Regions from separate parts of the Herbiconiux sp. L3-i23 genome, predicted to be linked through region 3. Evidence: predicted binding sites of a transcription regulator. Region 3 holds the regulator's gene; each other region holds the start of a gene.
The links. Region 3 encodes HrcA, which represses chaperone genes, less so after heat shock. Its sites were predicted from a motif close to TTNGCACTCGNNNNNNNCGAGTGCNAA; they were not measured.
Positions count from the first base shown of each region.

Region 1 (5,416 bases), 740 kb from region 3:
GGCCGACGGTGGGGAAACGGGTCGGCGCGGAGGTCTGCATGTCGAACCTCATTTTAGTCGGCCACTACGCTTGACCCTCGTGACCACGAGCCTCCTCGCCCCCGAGACCGCGCACACGGGTGCGGGCAACTGGGTGCTCACCCTCGTCTGCCGCGACCAGCCCGGCATCGTGCACGCGGTGAGCGGCGCGATCGTGGAGGCGCGGGGCAACATCCTCGAGTCGCAGCAGTTCTCGAGCCACGACACGGGCCGCTTCTTCATGCGCCTGCAGCTCGAGACGGACGCGACCCGGGACGAGGTCGCCGCCGCGCTCGAGCCGGTGATCGCCCGATTCGGCATGGCATGGCAGCTCGACCGTGCCGGCCGCCCGAAGCGCACCCTGGTTCTCGTCTCGACGGCGGCGCACTGCCTCAACGACTTGCTGTTCCGTCAGCGCTCCGGTCAGATGCCGATCGACATCCCGCTGGTCCTGAGCAACCACGGCACTCTGCGCTCGCTCGCCGAATTCAACGGTGTGCCGTTCGAGTCGCTGCCCGTCGTCGACGCCGACAGCAAGGCGGCGTTCGAGCAGCGGGTGCTCGACGCGGTCGACGAGCACGACATCGAACTCGTGGTGCTGGCCCGCTACATGCAGATCCTCTCCCCCGAGCTGTGCGAGAAGCTGCGCGGCCGGGTCATCAACATCCACCACTCGTTCCTGCCCGGCTTCAAGGGGGCGAATCCGTACCGCCAGGCGCACGCCCGCGGGGTGAAGCTGATCGGTGCGACCGCGCACTTCGTCACGAGCGATCTCGACGAGGGCCCGATCATCGAGCAGAACGTGGTGCGGGTCGACCATTCCCGTACCCCCGAGGAGCTCGTCTCGATCGGTCAGGACGAGGAGAGCCGCACTCTGCGCCAGGCCGTCACCTGGTTCGCCGAGGACCGCGTCCTCCTCGACGGCGCCCGCACCATCATCTTCCGCTGACCCCGGTAGGGCGTTCCGGGCGAGCGCGCACGTTTCGGCGGGCCGCGTGCGCCGCAACGCACTCGCACCATCGGATATTGCGGGGATTAACGCACGTTTCGGCGGGCGCACAAGCCCGGAACGTGCGTTCTCGCGGGGTCACCCCAGCGTCCGGTCGCCCCTCGTCGATAGCGTGGAGCGATGAGCTCCTTCGATCCGCGCGCATTGCCCCTCGACAAGACCTCCGAATCGCGGCTGCGACAGGCGGGACTGACCTACCGTCTGGTCGACACGTCGGACGCCGACTGGTTCGGGACGTGGTTGCGTTCGGACGCTCGAGGCTTCCACGACGTCGACCCCGAGGACGCGGTGCTCGCGGATACCCGCGCCGCACTCGCCTACCGCCGCACCACCGAGGTCGTCGACCCGACTTCGTCGACCCCCGACGCCGCGATCGCGACCGTCAGCTCGTGGCCGGCCGAACTCACCGTCTCTCCGGGGCGGCTCGTCGAGGCGTGGGCGATCAGCGCCGTGACCGTGAGTCCCACCCATTCCGGCCGGGGCGTTGCCCGCGCACTCCTCGAAAGCGAGCTGCGCACCGCGGCGGCGGCCGGCCTGCCGCTCGCGGCGCTCACCGTGTCGGAGTCGACCCTCTACGGCCGTTACGGTTTCGCGCCGGCCGCGATGACGGCCGACTGGCGGATTCGCACCGCCCGCGCGAAGTGGACCGGGCCGATCCCGGACGGGATCGTCGAACTCATCAGCCGACACGAGTGGCGCGATCAGATCGACGACCTGTACGAGCGGGTCCGACTTCAGAACCCGGGACACATCGACGCGTGGGCGCGTCGCTTCGATCAAAAGGCGGGCCTCACCGGCGAGAGCCCCGAGCACGAGTCGCGCCGCCTCCGCGCCGCCCGGTACCTCGATGAGACCGGCGAGGTGCGCGGCCTGATGCTCTACCGGGTCTCGGCCGCCGACGACGCCGAGTTCACCGACCATAAGCTCACCGTCGACTCGCTGATCACCGAGACCGACGACGCCGAGACGGCCCTCTGGCGGCTCGCTCTCACAACGCCTCTGGTCAGCGAGGTGATCGCGCCGCTTCGCCGCCTCGACGAACCCGTGCGCTGGCAGATCGCCGACTGGCGGGCGGCGCTGGTGTCGCCGCGCGACAACCTGTGGCTGCGGATCCTCGATGTCCCCGCGACGCTGACCTCGCGTCGGTACGACTCCCCGGGCGCGGTGACCCTGCAGGTCTCCGATCCCCTCGGTCATGCCGAGGGCACCTGGATCCTTGGCGTCGGCTCCGACGGCAGGGCGACGGTCGAACCTGCCAGTGGCGCCGATGCCGCCACGATCTCGCTCGACATCGCCACGCTCTCGGCGATCTTCCTCGGCGCGGTGTCCGTCGACACTCTCGCTCGCGCGGGCCGGATCACCGGCGACGCGGAGTCGATCCGCCGAGCCGATGCGCTCTTCCACACCGCGACCGAGCCGTGGTTGCCCTTCTGGTTCTGACGCAGATCCTGCGTTCGCGGACGGCGATCGAGAGGGGCTGGCACTCGGCATACGAGAGTGCTAATTTCTGTTTCTAGAAGTTGAGTCACCCCGACTCAACTCGACTACTTCGACAGAAAGGAACATTCCGATGGCTATGAACTTCGACCCGTTCCGCGAGCTCGACCGCGTCGCCGGTTCGCTGCTCGACAACCGGAGCCCTCGCGTGATGCCGATGGATCTGTACCGCGACGGCGACACCTACGTGCTCTCCGCCGACATGCCGGGCATCGACCCCGGCTCGGTCGACATCGACGTCGACGGTCAGCTGCTGACCATCCGCGCCGAGCGCACCCTCACCAGCGGTGAGGGCGTCAAGTGGATCGCCCGCGAGCGCCAGTCCGGCTCGTTCCTGCGCCAGCTGAACCTCGGCCAGGGCGTCGACACCGAGCGCATCGCCGCCTCCTACGAGAACGGCGTGCTCTCGGTCACCATCCCGGTGAGCGAGAAGGCGAAGCCGCGCAAGATCGAGGTCGCGACCTCCGCTCAGGTCCTCGAGACCCACCCCGCCGCCTGACCTCAGGCCGCACGAGAAGAAGGGCCCCTCCCGGAAATCGGAAGGGGCCCTTCTTCGTGTCGAGCGAGAGACTCAGCCGAGGCGCGCCTTCAGGTTCTCGGCGAGCGCGTCGAGGAACTCGTCGGTCGTCTGGAACGGCTGCTCGGGTCCGACGAGCAGCGCCAGGTCCTTCGTCATCTTGCCGCTTTCGACGGTCTTGATGACGACGTCCTCGAGCTCGTGGGTGAAGTCGATGAGCTCCTGGTTGCCGTCGAGCTTGCCGCGGTGCGCGAGACCGCGCGTCCAGGCGTAGATCGAGGCGATCGGGTTCGTCGAGGTGGGCTTGCCGGCCTGGTACTGGCGGTAGTGGCGGGTCACGGTGCCGTGCGCCGCCTCGGCCTCGACGATCTTGCCGTCGGGAGTGGTGAGCACGCTGGTCATGAGGCCGAGCGAGCCGAAGCCCTGCGCGACGGTGTCGGACTGCACATCACCGTCGTAGTTCTTCGCGGCCCACACGTAGCCGCCCTCCCACTTGAGCGCCGCGGCGACCATGTCGTCGATGAGGCGGTGCTCGTAGGTGAGGCCGGCCTCGGCGAACCTGTCGGCGAATTCGGCGTCGAAGACCTCCTGGAAGAGATCCTTGAAGCGGCCGTCGTAGGCCTTGAGGATGGTGTTCTTCGTCGAGAGGTACACCGGGTAGTTGCGGGCGAGACCGTAGTTGAGGCTCGCGCGGGCGAAGTCGCGGATGGAGTCGTCGAGGTTGTACATCGCCATGGCGACACCGCTCGACGGAGCTTCGAAGACCTCGAACGACTGCGCTTCGGAGCCGTCGGCGGGCTGGAAGCTGACGCTCAGAGTGCCGGGGCCGTCGAAGCGGAAGTCGGTCGCCTTGTACTGGTCGCCGAACGCGTGGCGGCCGACGATGATCGGCTTGTTCCAGCCGGGCACGAGGCGCGGGATGTTCGAGATGATGATCGGCTCGCGGAAGATGACGCCGCCGAGGATGTTGCGGATGGTGCCGTTCGGGCTGCGCCACATCTTCTTCAGGCCGAACTCCTCGACGCGCGCCTCGTCGGGGGTGATGGTCGCGCACTTCACGCCGACGCCGTGCTTCTGGATGGCGTGCGCCGCATCGACGGTGACCTGGTCGTCGGTCGCGTCGCGGTTCTCCATACCGAGGTCGTAGTACTCGAGGTCCACGTCGAGATACGGGTGGATCAGCGTGTCCTTGATGCGCTGCCAGATGATGCGGGTCATCTCGTCGCCGTCGAGTTCGACGACCGTTCCCTCGACCTTGATCTTCGCCACGTGCGTCATGCTCCTTCGCTTGTGCGCGCCCGTCCGGGGCACCGCCGACGAGTTTACCCGCCGGGCCGGATATCTCGACATCGAGATACTTCCGCCTCGACGGATGCGGCGCCGTCGTGTCCGATTTCCGCTAGGTCGACGGCCCGAGGGCGACGAGGATGGACGGCATGCAGTTCGACGAGCGCTACCGGGCCATCCAGTCCCGGGACAGTCGCTTCGACGGCCAGTTCTTCACCGCGGTGCACTCGACCGGGATCTACTGCCGCCCCTCCTGCCCGGCCCGCACCCCGAAACCGGCGAACGTCACCTTCTTCAGCACCAGCGCCGCTGCGCACGAAGCGGGATTCCGTGCGTGCAAGCGCTGCCTGCCCGAAGCGACGCCCGGCACCCCTCAGTGGAACCTGCGCGACGACCTTTCCGCCCGCGCCATGCGTCTCATCGGCGACGGCGTCGTCGAGCGCGAAGGCGTGCCCGGTCTCGCGAGCCGCCTCGGTTACTCCAGCCGGCATCTCACCCGCGTGCTCACCGACGAACTCGGCGCAGGTCCCCTCGCCCTCAGCCGCGCGCACCGCGCCCAGACCGCGCGGACACTGCTCACCTCGACCGATCTCCCCGTGGGCGAGGTCGCGTACGCGTCGGGCTTCGCCAGCGTGCGCGCCTTCAACGACACGATCGCCGAGGTGTTCGCGCTCACCCCGCGCGAGATCCGCGCCCGCCGCACCGCCTCGATGCCTGCGCCCGGCACGATCGACCTGACCTTGCCCGTACGCGCGCCGTTCGACCCGACGGGCACCTTCCTGTGGCTCGCCGCCCGCGCGGTGACGGGCGTGGAGGTGGCGACCTCGTCGTCGTACAGCCGCACCCTCGCCCTCGCCGGCGGCCCCGCCTGGTTCACGGTCACCCCGGCACCGGGCGGCGTGCGACTCGTCGCGAGTCTCGCCGAGCTGCGCGACCTCCCCTCACTGGTCACCCGGGTCCGGCGCCTGTTCGATCTCGACGCCGACCCGGTCGGCATCGACGCCGCCCTCCGAACCGATCCGCTCATCGCCCCTCTCGTCGACGCGAGTCCCGGCATCCGCCTGCCCGGCACGGTCGATCCCGACGAG
Region 1 covers NZ_AP025737.1:2,701,638-2,707,053, forward strand. Annotated here, with positions in the region: gene NGH83_RS12885 (MFS transporter) at 1-40, opposite strand, end outside; gene purU (formyltetrahydrofolate deformylase) at 80-967, shown strand; gene NGH83_RS12895 (GNAT family N-acetyltransferase) at 1,148-2,467, shown strand; gene NGH83_RS12900 (Hsp20/alpha crystallin family protein) at 2,598-3,023, shown strand; gene NGH83_RS12905 (NADP-dependent isocitrate dehydrogenase) at 3,096-4,310, opposite strand; gene NGH83_RS12910 (AlkA N-terminal domain-containing protein) at 4,478-5,416, shown strand, end outside.
Region 1: the regulator HrcA is predicted to act here: its motif matches at 2,505-2,531, upstream of NGH83_RS12900 (Hsp20/alpha crystallin family protein).

Region 2 (5,416 bases), 780 kb from region 3:
GCGCGGACTCACCAAGCCCGCCGATCTCGAGCGGCACCGCTACGACTTCTCCTTCTCGGGGCTGAAGACCGCCGTGGCCCGGTGGGTGGAGCGCACCGCCGATGAGGGGACGCCGGTCCCGGTCGCAGACGTCGCCGCGAGCTTCCGCGAGGCGGTCGCCGACGTCCTCCTCACCAAGGCGCTCGCCGCCTGCGCCGACACCGGCATCCCACGCCTCCTCCTCGGCGGTGGAGTCGTCGCCAACGCGCGCATCCGCGCGCTCGCCGAGGAGCGCTCCGCGGCGGCGGGGGTCGCGTTGCGCATCCCGCCGCTGCCGCTCTGCACCGACAACGGGGCGATGATCGCCGCCGTCGGGGCGCAGCTGGTCGAGGCGGGTCGCGTTCCGTCGGGGCCCGGTTTCGGCGCCGACTCGACGCTGCCCGTGACCGAGGTCCTCGTCGCCTGACCGCCGCCGCGCGCCCGGCACGCGCCCGTGGACCGGGGTTACTCCGCGCGTCTCGGACGTTGACAGGGCGCGGACGGGCTTGCCACGATTGCGGAGGCGGCCGTTCCTGGACGCCGCATATGACTCACGGAAGAAGGCCCATCCATGACCGATCCGGGTTACTCGGCGCAGCCGACCTCGTACAGCTCGGCCCCCGCCCCGGCACCCTGGAACGTGCTCAGCATCGTCGCCTTCGTGCTGTCGCTGCTCGGCTTCACCGTGGTCGCGATCATCCTCGGCCACATTGGACTGTCGCAGATCAAGAAGACCGGTCAGCAGGGCCGCGGCTTCGGTATCGCGGCGCTCATCATCGGATACGTGACCCTGGTCCTCGGCATCATCGCCGTCGCCATCATCGTGCCGCTCATCATCGCGAGCGCCCAGTACGCCCCGACGAGTTACTGAGCCCGACGCGCTACTTCAGAGACGCACTCCGAAGTGCTCACGCCATACTTGCTGTGAGCATCCGTTTCGAAAGGACGATCCGTGTCTGACCAGACCCCGCCTCCGCCGCCGCCGGAAGACCCGTACGCCGCGCCGAGCAGCCCGGCCTACTCGCAGCAGCCGTACGCCCAGCAGCCCTACTCGGGTACGCCGGCTGCGCCCGCCAAGACCCCGATCCTCAGCATCCTGTCGATGATCGGCGGCATCCTCGGTGTCGTCGGCGGGCTCGGCGTCTTCTGGATCCCGGTGGCCGGCCCCATCCTGCAGCTGTGGTTCCCGGCCGCCGCCGTTGTGCTCGGCTTCCTCGGCAAGCGCAAGGAACCGCAGGCCAAGGGCTTCTGGCTCACCGGCATCATCACCGGCTTCGTCGGACTCCTGCTGTTCCTGATCGGAATCCTGATCACCGTCTTCTTCTTCGTCACCATCTCGAGCTACGACGGCTCGTACAACTACGAGTATTGAGCGATCCCGCATCGCCAGACGGGGCGGCCGGTCAGCAGTGGCCGACCGCCCCGTCGGCGTTTCCCGCCCCGCCGCCGGACACCGAGGACTCCGCGAACGCGGATGAGGCCCCCGCGCTCGGCGCTGAACCGCCCGTCGTCGACCCGCCCGCCGCCCCGCCGAGGAAGCCCGCCGACCCGGTCGCGGTGCTCGCCCTCATCGCGGGTGTGCTGCTTCTCAGCGTCGCCGCCCTCGTGCTCGGCTACTGGGCGAACGCCCGCATCCGCCGGCGCGACTCGGGTGGGGCGCGGCTCGCTCGAGCGGCCGTCATCCTCGGATGGGCGGGACTCGCTGTCTCGGTCGTCTTCTGGATCCTCTACTTCGCGGTGCTCGCACCGGCGGTGACCCTGCCGGGCTGAGCCTCCGCAGCGGAACTCGCGCGCCGATAGCCGCCGGGCCGATAGCCTGGGCGCCGTCCGTGATGGCGCCGGTGGGAAGAACCGGTACGAAGGAGGAGACCCGATGTCCGGCACCGTTCCCGAAGGCCACGGCGCGCAGCCCGCACCGGCAGGGCAGGCCCAGACTCCGCCGCTCCAGTACCAGGCAGCACCGTCCCCGCAGCCGCAATATCAGGCTGCGCCGTACCCGCAGCCGCAGTATTCGCAGTACGGCCAGCCGCAGTACCAGCCGCCGCGCGGTCTCAGCATCGCGTCGATGGTGCTCGGCATCGTCGGGCTGGTCGCCGGCTGGTTCCTGCTCGGCGTTCCGTCGATCGTTGGAGTGATCCTCGGTCACATGGGTCTGCGCCGCGAACCGGCCGGGCGTCCGTTCGCCGTGACGGGACTCGTCACCGGGTACATCGGAATCGCCTTCGGTGTGATCGGCGCCATCGTTCTGGTCGCCTCCTTCGTGATCCCGTTCCTCATCCTCGGCGGGGTCGCCGCGGGGAGCGCGACCTACTGAGCGGGTGCCGGTTGCAGCCGGTCGGCGAGGATCGCGACCCGGCGCTCGCCGACCCGGGTGAGGATCAGGACCGCCTTCTCGGGGCCGCGGAGACCGAGCCGCTTGCGGAACTGGGCCGGATCGATGTCGACTCCGCGCTTCTTGATCTCGAGGGTGCCGATCTCGAGGCGGCGCAGCTCCCGCGCGATGCTGCGCTCGTCGATCGGCCAGACCTCGCGCACGGCGAAGCTGGCGGCGAGCGGGTCGGGACTCGGCCGGTCGCCGGTGAGATAGGCGATCTCGGGATGCACCCGCCCGGCGTCCAGTCGACGCGCGAGATCGCCGATCAGACGTGCGCGGATCACCGATCCGGCGGGTTCGTGCAGGTAGGCGCCGAGAGGGACCGTGTCGGGGTCCTCGCTGTCGGCGGGGGCGACCAGCTCGATCGACTCGCCGTTCGCGATCACCAGCGCGGATCGGCCGATGCCCGGTCGGGCCGCGCCACCCAGCCAGACCACGAGCTCAGCGGTGTCGCCGTCGACCGTGATCCATTGCGCCTCGCTGATGGGCGGGATGAGGTCGCGGTCCATGCCGGGCCCGAGCTTCACGCCAACCGGCAGGCGGTCGCCGAGCTGGAAGGCGAAGTCGAGCGACGGCGACCAGTCGGTGGGCTTCAGGCGGGTACTCGAGGAGTGGCCCGCGGAGCGGCGGGCAGGGTCGAGGAAGACGGCGTCCACCGCGTCGAGATCGGTGCTCTCCGCGCTCTCGCACCGGACCTCCGCGTTCGGGAACGGGGCGAGGTTGTACGCGGCGAACGCGGCCGTCACCTCGTCGCGGTCGACAGCGGTCACCGCGAGGTCGAGCGCGGCGAGTGCCATCGCGTCGCCGCCGATACCGCACCCGAGGTCCGCGACCCGCTGCGCGCCGATCGAGCGGAACCGGCCCGCGTGCAGCGCCGCCAACTGCAGACGGGTGGCCTGCTCGAGCCCCGCCTCGGTGAACAGCATCCGGGTTGCGAACGGCCCGAACTTCGCGGCGGCGCGCTCGCGCAGTCGCGCCTGGGTGAGCACGGCCGCGACGAGCGCGGGAGAGTGCCCCGCCTTGCGCAGTCGCGCGCTCTCGCGCAACACGTCCGCGCCGGAACGGTACGGCCCGACCTGGTCGAGCAGTCGCAACCCGTCGGTGGAGAGCAGTTCACGCGCTTCGTCGGCCAGCATCCCGACAACACTAATCAGGCTCCCGTGCGCTGGCACTCGCATTGCATGAGTGCCAGCGCGCGTTCTAGACTCGTCGTTGGCACTCCGCACTGGCGTGTGCCAACCACCTAGCTTCCGGTCAAGAAAGAAGAGGTCACCCGTGTCGGTTTCCATCAAGCCGCTCGAAGATCGCATCGTCATCAAGCAGGTCGAAGCCGAGCAGACCACTGCCTCGGGCCTCGTGATCCCCGACACCGCCAAGGAGAAGCCCCAGGAGGGCGAGGTCGTGGCGGTCGGCCCCGGTCGCATCGACGACAACGGCAACCGCGTCCCGCTCGACGTCGCCGTCGGCGACCGCGTGATCTACTCCAAGTACGGTGGCACCGAGGTCAAGTTCGGCGGAGACGACTTCCTCGTCCTGTCGGCCCGCGACGTGCTCGCGGTCGTCGTCCGCTGACGCACCGATCAGGTCTGATCGACCGAAGGCCCGCACGCTCCGGCGTGCGGGCCTTCGCCGTTCCCGGGAGAGCGTCGCCGACGCCCTAGGATCGGGTCGGTGAGCAGTGCGCCGACCCCGTCCGTCAAGGCGCACCCCTCGCGCACCGCGGGCCTTCTCGCCGCCTTCGGCGCCCACTCCCTCTGGGGTCTCTTCCCCCTCTACTTCCTCGCACTGACTCCGGCCGGGCCGTTCGAGATCGTCGGATGGCGGGTGCTCTTCGCACTCGCCTTCTGCGTCATCCTGCTCACCGTCACCCGGTCGTGGTCGCGGTTGATCGCGATCGTGCGCCGCCCCCGCACCGTGCTGATCATGGGTGCCGCGGGCGTGCTCATCTTCTTCAACTGGCTGATCTACCTCTACGCGACCCTCACCGGGCAGGTCGTCGAAGCATCGCTCGGCTACTTCATCAACCCCATCGTGACGGTGTTCCTCGGGGTGGTCGTGCTGCGCGAACGGCTGCGGCCCCTGCAATGGGTCGCCGTCGGGATCAGCGTCGTCGCGGTCCTCGTCCTCGCCATCGGGCACGGCACCGTGCCGTGGATCGCGTTGGCTCTCGCCTTCACGTTCGGCCTGTACGGCCTCGTCAAGAACCGGGTCGGCGGCACCGTCGACGCCGTCAGCGGGCTGACGCTCGAGACGGCGTGGGTGTCGCCGCTCGCCGCGGTGGTGCTCGCCATCGTGGCGAGCACGAGCGGCCTGGTGTTCGGCAGCGCCGGGGCGTTCAACACGGTGGCGATCCTGGCGGCCGGCGCGGTGACGGCGGTGCCGCTCCTGCTCTTCGCGAGCGCCGCGTCGCGGCTGCCGCTCACCTACATGGGCCTCGTGCAGTACGTCACCCCCGTCCTGCAGTTCCTCATCGGCACGCTCCTCCTCGGAGAGGACATGCCGCCCGAGCGGCTGTTCGGCTTCGCGCTCGTGTGGGTCGCCCTCATCCTGCTCTCGACCGACGCGATCACCGCGGGCCGCCGCGCACGCCGCCCGCCCACCGAACCCACGCCCTGATCCGCGGCCGTGCGACGCGCCGCCGCGGTGCCCTGCGAGCGGGAGGTGCGCCGCTACGGTCATGACGCGCGGAGGTTCCTGCCGCGAGGGGTCGGGGGATCGGATGAGGCAATCGCGCAGTGCTCATGCTCTGCCCTTCCTCGTGCTCGGCGTCATCGCGGCGCTGACCGCCTGCTACGCGCCCGTCGCGGCGGCTCCTGAGCCGACGCCGACCCGCACCGCGGTCGTCCCGTACGGCGACGGTGTGCTCACCATCGGGACGCTCACCTCGACGACCGGCGCGCTCGCCGCCGACGGGGCGGCGCAGATCGCCGGTGTCGAAGCGGCGGTGCGGGCCATCAACGAGGCCGGCGGTGTGGCCGGCAGCGCGGTGCGGGTCTTCCATCGCGATGTCGGCGATCCGGCGAC
Region 2 covers NZ_AP025737.1:2,744,239-2,749,654, reverse strand. Annotated here, with positions in the region: gene tsaD (tRNA (adenosine(37)-N6)-threonylcarbamoyltransferase complex transferase subunit TsaD) at 1-445, shown strand, start outside; gene NGH83_RS13110 (DUF4190 domain-containing protein) at 590-889, shown strand; gene NGH83_RS13105 (DUF4190 domain-containing protein) at 971-1,390, shown strand; gene NGH83_RS13100 (DUF4190 domain-containing protein) at 1,387-1,788, shown strand; gene NGH83_RS13095 (DUF4190 domain-containing protein) at 1,892-2,332, shown strand; gene NGH83_RS13090 (class I SAM-dependent methyltransferase) at 2,326-3,528, opposite strand; gene groES (co-chaperone GroES) at 3,668-3,964, shown strand; gene rarD (EamA family transporter RarD) at 4,064-5,008, shown strand; gene NGH83_RS13075 (ABC transporter substrate-binding protein) at 5,112-5,416, shown strand, end outside.
Region 2: the regulator HrcA is predicted to act here: its motif matches at 3,558-3,584, upstream of groES (co-chaperone GroES).

Region 3 (5,416 bases):
CGATCAGATATCGTCGCGACGCCTGACGACGACCTGCAGGCCGACATGTACGAGCTGGCCGACGAACTGCTCACCGCCGCCGGATACGGCTGGTACGAGGTGAGCAACTGGGCTCGCACCACGCCGGACGGTTTGCCCGATCCCGCGCACATGTCGCGGCACAACCTCAATTACTGGCGCAGTGCGGACTGGTGGGGCGTCGGCCCCGGGGCGCACAGCCACGTCGGGGGAGTGCGCTGGTGGAACGCCCGCCACCCCGCCGCCTACGCCGAGCGGATCGGACGTGGCGAATCGCCCGCCGTCGGGCGCGAAACGCTCGACGCCGACACGCGACGGGTCGAACGGGTGCTGCTCGAAGTCCGCATCCGCGAGGGCCTGTCGATCGATGCGCTCGACGCCGACGCGCGCATCCGGGTGGCGGGGCTGCTCGCCGACGGGCTCGTCGACCCGGCCGCCGCGCTTCGCGGACGGCTGGTGCTGACCCTCAAGGGACGCCTGCTGGCCGACGACGTCGTGCGCCGCATCACCTGATTGCAGCGTCGCCGGGCCGAGCAGAACACGACCACACATAAACGAAGGAGGGCCGCCGTTCCCGGCGACCCTCCTCGCGAATCGTGCTCGCGTCAGCTCACTTCACGAACGGGATGCTGAGCGGGTAGGTGTACATCTCGCCCTTGTTGGCGCGGATCGAGGCGATGATGCCGAAGATGATCACGAGGATCGGCACCGCGATGAGCACCAGGATGCCGATGATCACGATGGTGAGGATCCAGCCGGCGACGATCGCGATGAGCATCGTCAGGTGGAAGTTGAGGGCGGCGCGGGCGTGCTCGCGGATGAAGCCGCCGCGCTCCTTCATGGTGAGGAACGTGATGAGCGGCATCACCCATCCGAGTCCACCACCGAAGACGACGACGCCGACGATGCCTCCGACGTGGGTGAGGGTCGCCCAGAGACGCTGGTCCTCGGGAGACATCGGAGTTGCGGTGGGCTGCGCCGGGTACGACGGCGGCGGCGGGGGTACTTCGGACATAACGGTCCCTCCTGGAAAAGGATCGGTCAGACGATGCGCCCACTGGCGCCTTCAGCACTAACGCTAGCGGCCCGGCGGCCTCCGGCCCGCTAGCGAACGGCGCTACTTCACGAGGCGGAGCGCGAACGGGTAGCGGTAGCTGCCGCCCTGCTGCACGTTGACGCCGCCGAGGATCGAGAAGACCAGGTTGGCGACGTAGAGCACCCACGGCACGAGGCCGATGATCGCGCTGAGGAACCATACCGGCGTGAAGTAGAGGACCGCCTGCAGGATGCCGACCACGATCCAGAGGGCGATCATGCCGATCGTGAAGGTGATCTGCCAGTTCAGCGCCTCCTTCGACTCCTGCCGCACCAGGGGGCCGCGATCCTTTAGCACCAGGAAGATGATGAGCGAGGGCAGGATGCCGAGTACACCACCGAAGTGCGACAGCGACGCCCACAGCTTGTCGTCGGCGGCGCTCAGCGGAGCGGCCGGGGCGGGAGCGGGCGCGTAGGGCTGGCTCGGTTGGCCCGACTGGCCCGGCTGGCCAGGCGCACCGGCAGGATCGCTCGGCGGGAGGGATGAATCGGTCATGCTCATGCCTTTCGATGAGTGGCGATCCGTAGGCGCGGAGAGGCTCTCCGGCGCCACCCTGCGCCAAGTGGCGCCCAAGATACTCCGCGCCGCGCGGGCGTGGCAATGGCCTGATCGGCGCCCGCTCGCGCTAGAATTGGCACTCGTAGTCGTTGAGTGCCAGCAGTAGCCTCCGCCCGCCCGCGGTCGCCTGTCGGAAGGAGTGCGGATGGCGTCGGAACGCAGTCTCGAGGTGCTCCGTGTCATCGTGCAGGACTACGTCTCCTCCCGTGAGCCCGTCGGATCGAAGGCGATCGTCGAGCGCCACGGCTTCGGTGTGTCCGCCGCGACGATCCGCAACGACATGGCGCAGCTCGAAGAAGAGGAGCTGATCGCGGCGCCGCACACCTCGTCCGGCCGCATCCCGACCGACAAGGGCTACCGCGTCTTCGTCGACCAGCTCGCCGACCTGCGCCCGCTCTCGCCCGCGCAGAAGCAGGCGATCGAGACCTTCCTCGGCAGTTCCCTCGACCTCGACGACGTGCTCTCGCGCACCGTCCGGCTGCTCTCGCAGTTCACCGGCCAAGTCGCGATGGTGCAGTACCCGACCCTGTCGCGCACCACGTTGCGGCACATCGAGCTCGTGCCGATCGCACACGACCGAGTGCTCACCGTCGTGATCACCGACGGCGGCCACGTCGCGCAGAGGGTGGTCGACCTGCCGGAGCCCGCGGACGAGGAGTTCCTCGCCGACCTGCGCGCCCGGTTCGTCACGGCCGCCGCCGGATCCGCGCTGCAGGCCGCCGCCGAGGCGCTCGCCGCGGTCCCCGCCCAGTTCGCGCCCGATCGCGCCTCCACCGCCGCGGCGGTCGCGACCGCCCTCGTCGATCAGGTGCTCGAGAACCGACAGGACCGCATCGTGCTCGCCGGCACCGGCAACCTCGCGCGCACCGAACGCGACTTCCCGGGCAGCATCCACCCCGTGCTCGACGCCATCGAGGAGCAGGTGGTGCTGCTGCGCCTCTTCCGTGAGATGGCGCTCGACCAGAACGGCATCGCCGTCAGCATCGGCCGCGAGAACACGGTGTCGGGGCTCGCCGAAGCGTCGGTGCTGACGAGCGGTTACAGTTCCTCTTCTGGCGAACTCGCGCATCTCGGTGTGCTGGGGCCGACCAGAATGGACTACTCGAACAACATGGCGGCCGTGCGCGCCGTCGCGCGTTACCTGTCCCGCCTGCTCGGTGAGGGGTGACCGGAGTCGACCGTTCCGCGAGCGGATCCGTCCGCCGTTTTTCGACTCGTCCACGCATGCAAGAGACTTTGAGGGTGATCCGTGGCTGCTGACCATTACGAGGTGCTCGGGGTCTCGCGTGAAGCGAGCACCGAGGAGATCAAGAAGGCCTACCGCAAGCTCGCCCGCGAGCTGCACCCCGACGTGAACCCCGGCGCCGACGCGTCCGAGCGGTTCAAGCTCGTCACACACGCCTACGACGTGCTGAGCGACCCGCGTCAGCGCGAGCAGTACGACAACGGCGGCCGAGGCGGGTTCGACGGCGCCGGGTTCGGCGGCTTCGGCGACATCTTCGAGACGTTCTTCGGAGGGGGAGGCGGGCGCCAGTCGGGTCCCCGGTCGCGTCGTGAACGCGGGCAGGATGCGCTGCTGCGTCTCGAAGTCGATCTCGACGAGGTCGTCTTCGGCACCCACCGCGACGTGGAGGTCGACACGGCCGTGCTCTGCGAGACGTGCAAGGGCAGCTGCGCGCAGCCCGGCACCTCGCCCGTCACCTGCGACATCTGCCGCGGCACCGGGCAGATCCAGCGCACCGTCCGCTCGCTGCTCGGCAACGTGATGACCTCGAGCCCGTGCGGCACCTGCCGCGGCTACGGCACCGTCATCCCCAACCCCTGCGTCACCTGCCAGGGGCAGGGGCGCGTCCGTGCCCGCCGCAACGTCCCGGTCGACATCCCCGCCGGCGTCGAGACCGGGCTGCGTCTGCAGATGCCGGGTCAGGGCGAGGTCGGCCCCGCCGGCGGCCCCAACGGCGACCTGTACCTCGAGATCAAGGTGCGCACGCACGACACCTTCAGCCGCAACGGCGACGACCTGCTCGCCACCCTCGAGGTGCCGATGGGCGACGCGATCCTCGGCACGAAGACGACCATCCAGTCGCTCGACGGCGAGGTCGAACTCGAGATCCGCCCCGGCGTGCAGAGCGCCGACGTGCTCGTGGTCAAGGATCGCGGCATCACCCACCTGCGTGGGCAGGGGCGCGGCGACCTCCGCGTCGGCGTGCAGGTGGTGACGCCCACCAAGCTCGACCGCCACGAGCGCGAGCTGATCGAGCAGTTCCACGCCAAGCGCGGCAAGCAGAAGCCGCAGCTGGCGACTTTCCATCAGGGGATGTTCGCGAAGCTGCGCGACCGTTTCATGGGCTGAGCCCACGTGGCCCACTTCTATCTGACCGATGCCGACCTTCCCGGAGCGCGCGGGGTCGTCGAGCTGACCGGCACCGAGGCGAAGCACGCCGCGACGGTGAGCCGGGTGCGCGTCGGCGAGCAACTGCTCGTCGGTGACGGTGCCGGGGGAGTGGCGGACTGCGTCGTGGTGTCCGCGGCCGCCACGCTCGTCGAGTTGCAGGTGCGGTCGGTCTCGCGGACTGCCGCCCCGGCACGCACGATCACCCTCGTCCAGGCGCTCGCGAAGGGCGACCGCGACGAGCTCGCGGTCCAGGCCTCGACGGAGCTCGGCGTCGACCGGGTCGTACCCTGGCTCGCCGAGCGCAGCGTCTCCCGTTGGGAGGGCGCGAAGGTCGTCAAGGGGGTGGAGAGGTGGCGCGCGATCGTCCGCGAGGCGGTCAAGCAGTCGCTGCGTCCGTGGCTCCCCGAGGTCTCCGGGCTCGCGACGACGTCCGACGTCGCCGCGCTCGCCCGGTCGGGCCGCCTGCTCGTGCTGCACCCGGGGGCCGAGAGCTCGCTCGCCGACGCCGCCGCAGGAGACGGCGACCTCGTGCTCGTCGTCGGCCCCGAAGGCGGAGTCTCGCCCGCCGAGCTCGCGCGGCTGCGCGACGCCGGCGCGGTGGGGGTGCGCCTCGGATCCGAGGTGCTGCGGACCTCCACGGCGGGTCCCGCGGCGATCGCCGCCCTGTCGTCCCTCACGGGGCGCTGGCGCTAGGCCGCCGGCACGAGGTCGTCGGCGCTGACTTCCCGACTCGGACGTCGGCGGTGGGACGTAGAATCATCGGCGATGGCTGAAACGTCGGTGTTTTCGAAGATCCGCGCGGGGGAGATCCCCGGAGAGATCCTGCACGAGACCGATCGGGTCTTCGTGCTCAAGGACATCGCGCCCAAGGCGCCGGTGCATCTGCTGGTCATCCCCAAGACCGAGCAGTACCGCACGGTCGTCGAACTCGCGGCCGGAGACCCGTCGTTGCTCGCCGAGGTGGTCGCGGTGGCGAACAAGGTCGCGGCGGCGAATTCCGATGGCGATTTCAGACTCATCTTCAACACGGGCGAAGGCGCAGGCCAGACCGTGTTCCATGTGCACGCCCACGTCCTCGCGGGCGGCTTGACGGAAGGTTCCCTTGGCGACGGCTGACGATTTCCGCTCCTCCGAACTCGACACCGTGGCGATCGGCACGGTGGGCGGGCCCAAACAGGCCGAGGTGCGCATCCAGATCGACGGGATCGCGATGGTGCGGCTGTTCGGGCCGCAGGACCGGCTCCTGAAGCAGATCGAGAATGAGTACCCGCTCGTCGAGGTGCACGCCCGCGGCAACGAGATCACGCTCACGGGCGAGGCCGACCAGGTGCACGCCACCCGCCGGCTGA
Region 3 covers NZ_AP025737.1:1,959,603-1,965,018, reverse strand. Annotated here, with positions in the region: gene hemW (radical SAM family heme chaperone HemW) at 1-531, shown strand, start outside; gene NGH83_RS09295 (DUF4870 domain-containing protein) at 629-1,033, opposite strand; gene NGH83_RS09290 (DUF4870 domain-containing protein) at 1,136-1,609, opposite strand; gene hrcA (heat-inducible transcriptional repressor HrcA) at 1,818-2,840, shown strand; gene dnaJ (molecular chaperone DnaJ) at 2,922-4,025, shown strand; gene NGH83_RS09275 (16S rRNA (uracil(1498)-N(3))-methyltransferase) at 4,032-4,760, shown strand; gene NGH83_RS09270 (HIT domain-containing protein) at 4,833-5,183, shown strand; gene NGH83_RS09265 (PhoH family protein) at 5,278-5,416, shown strand, end outside.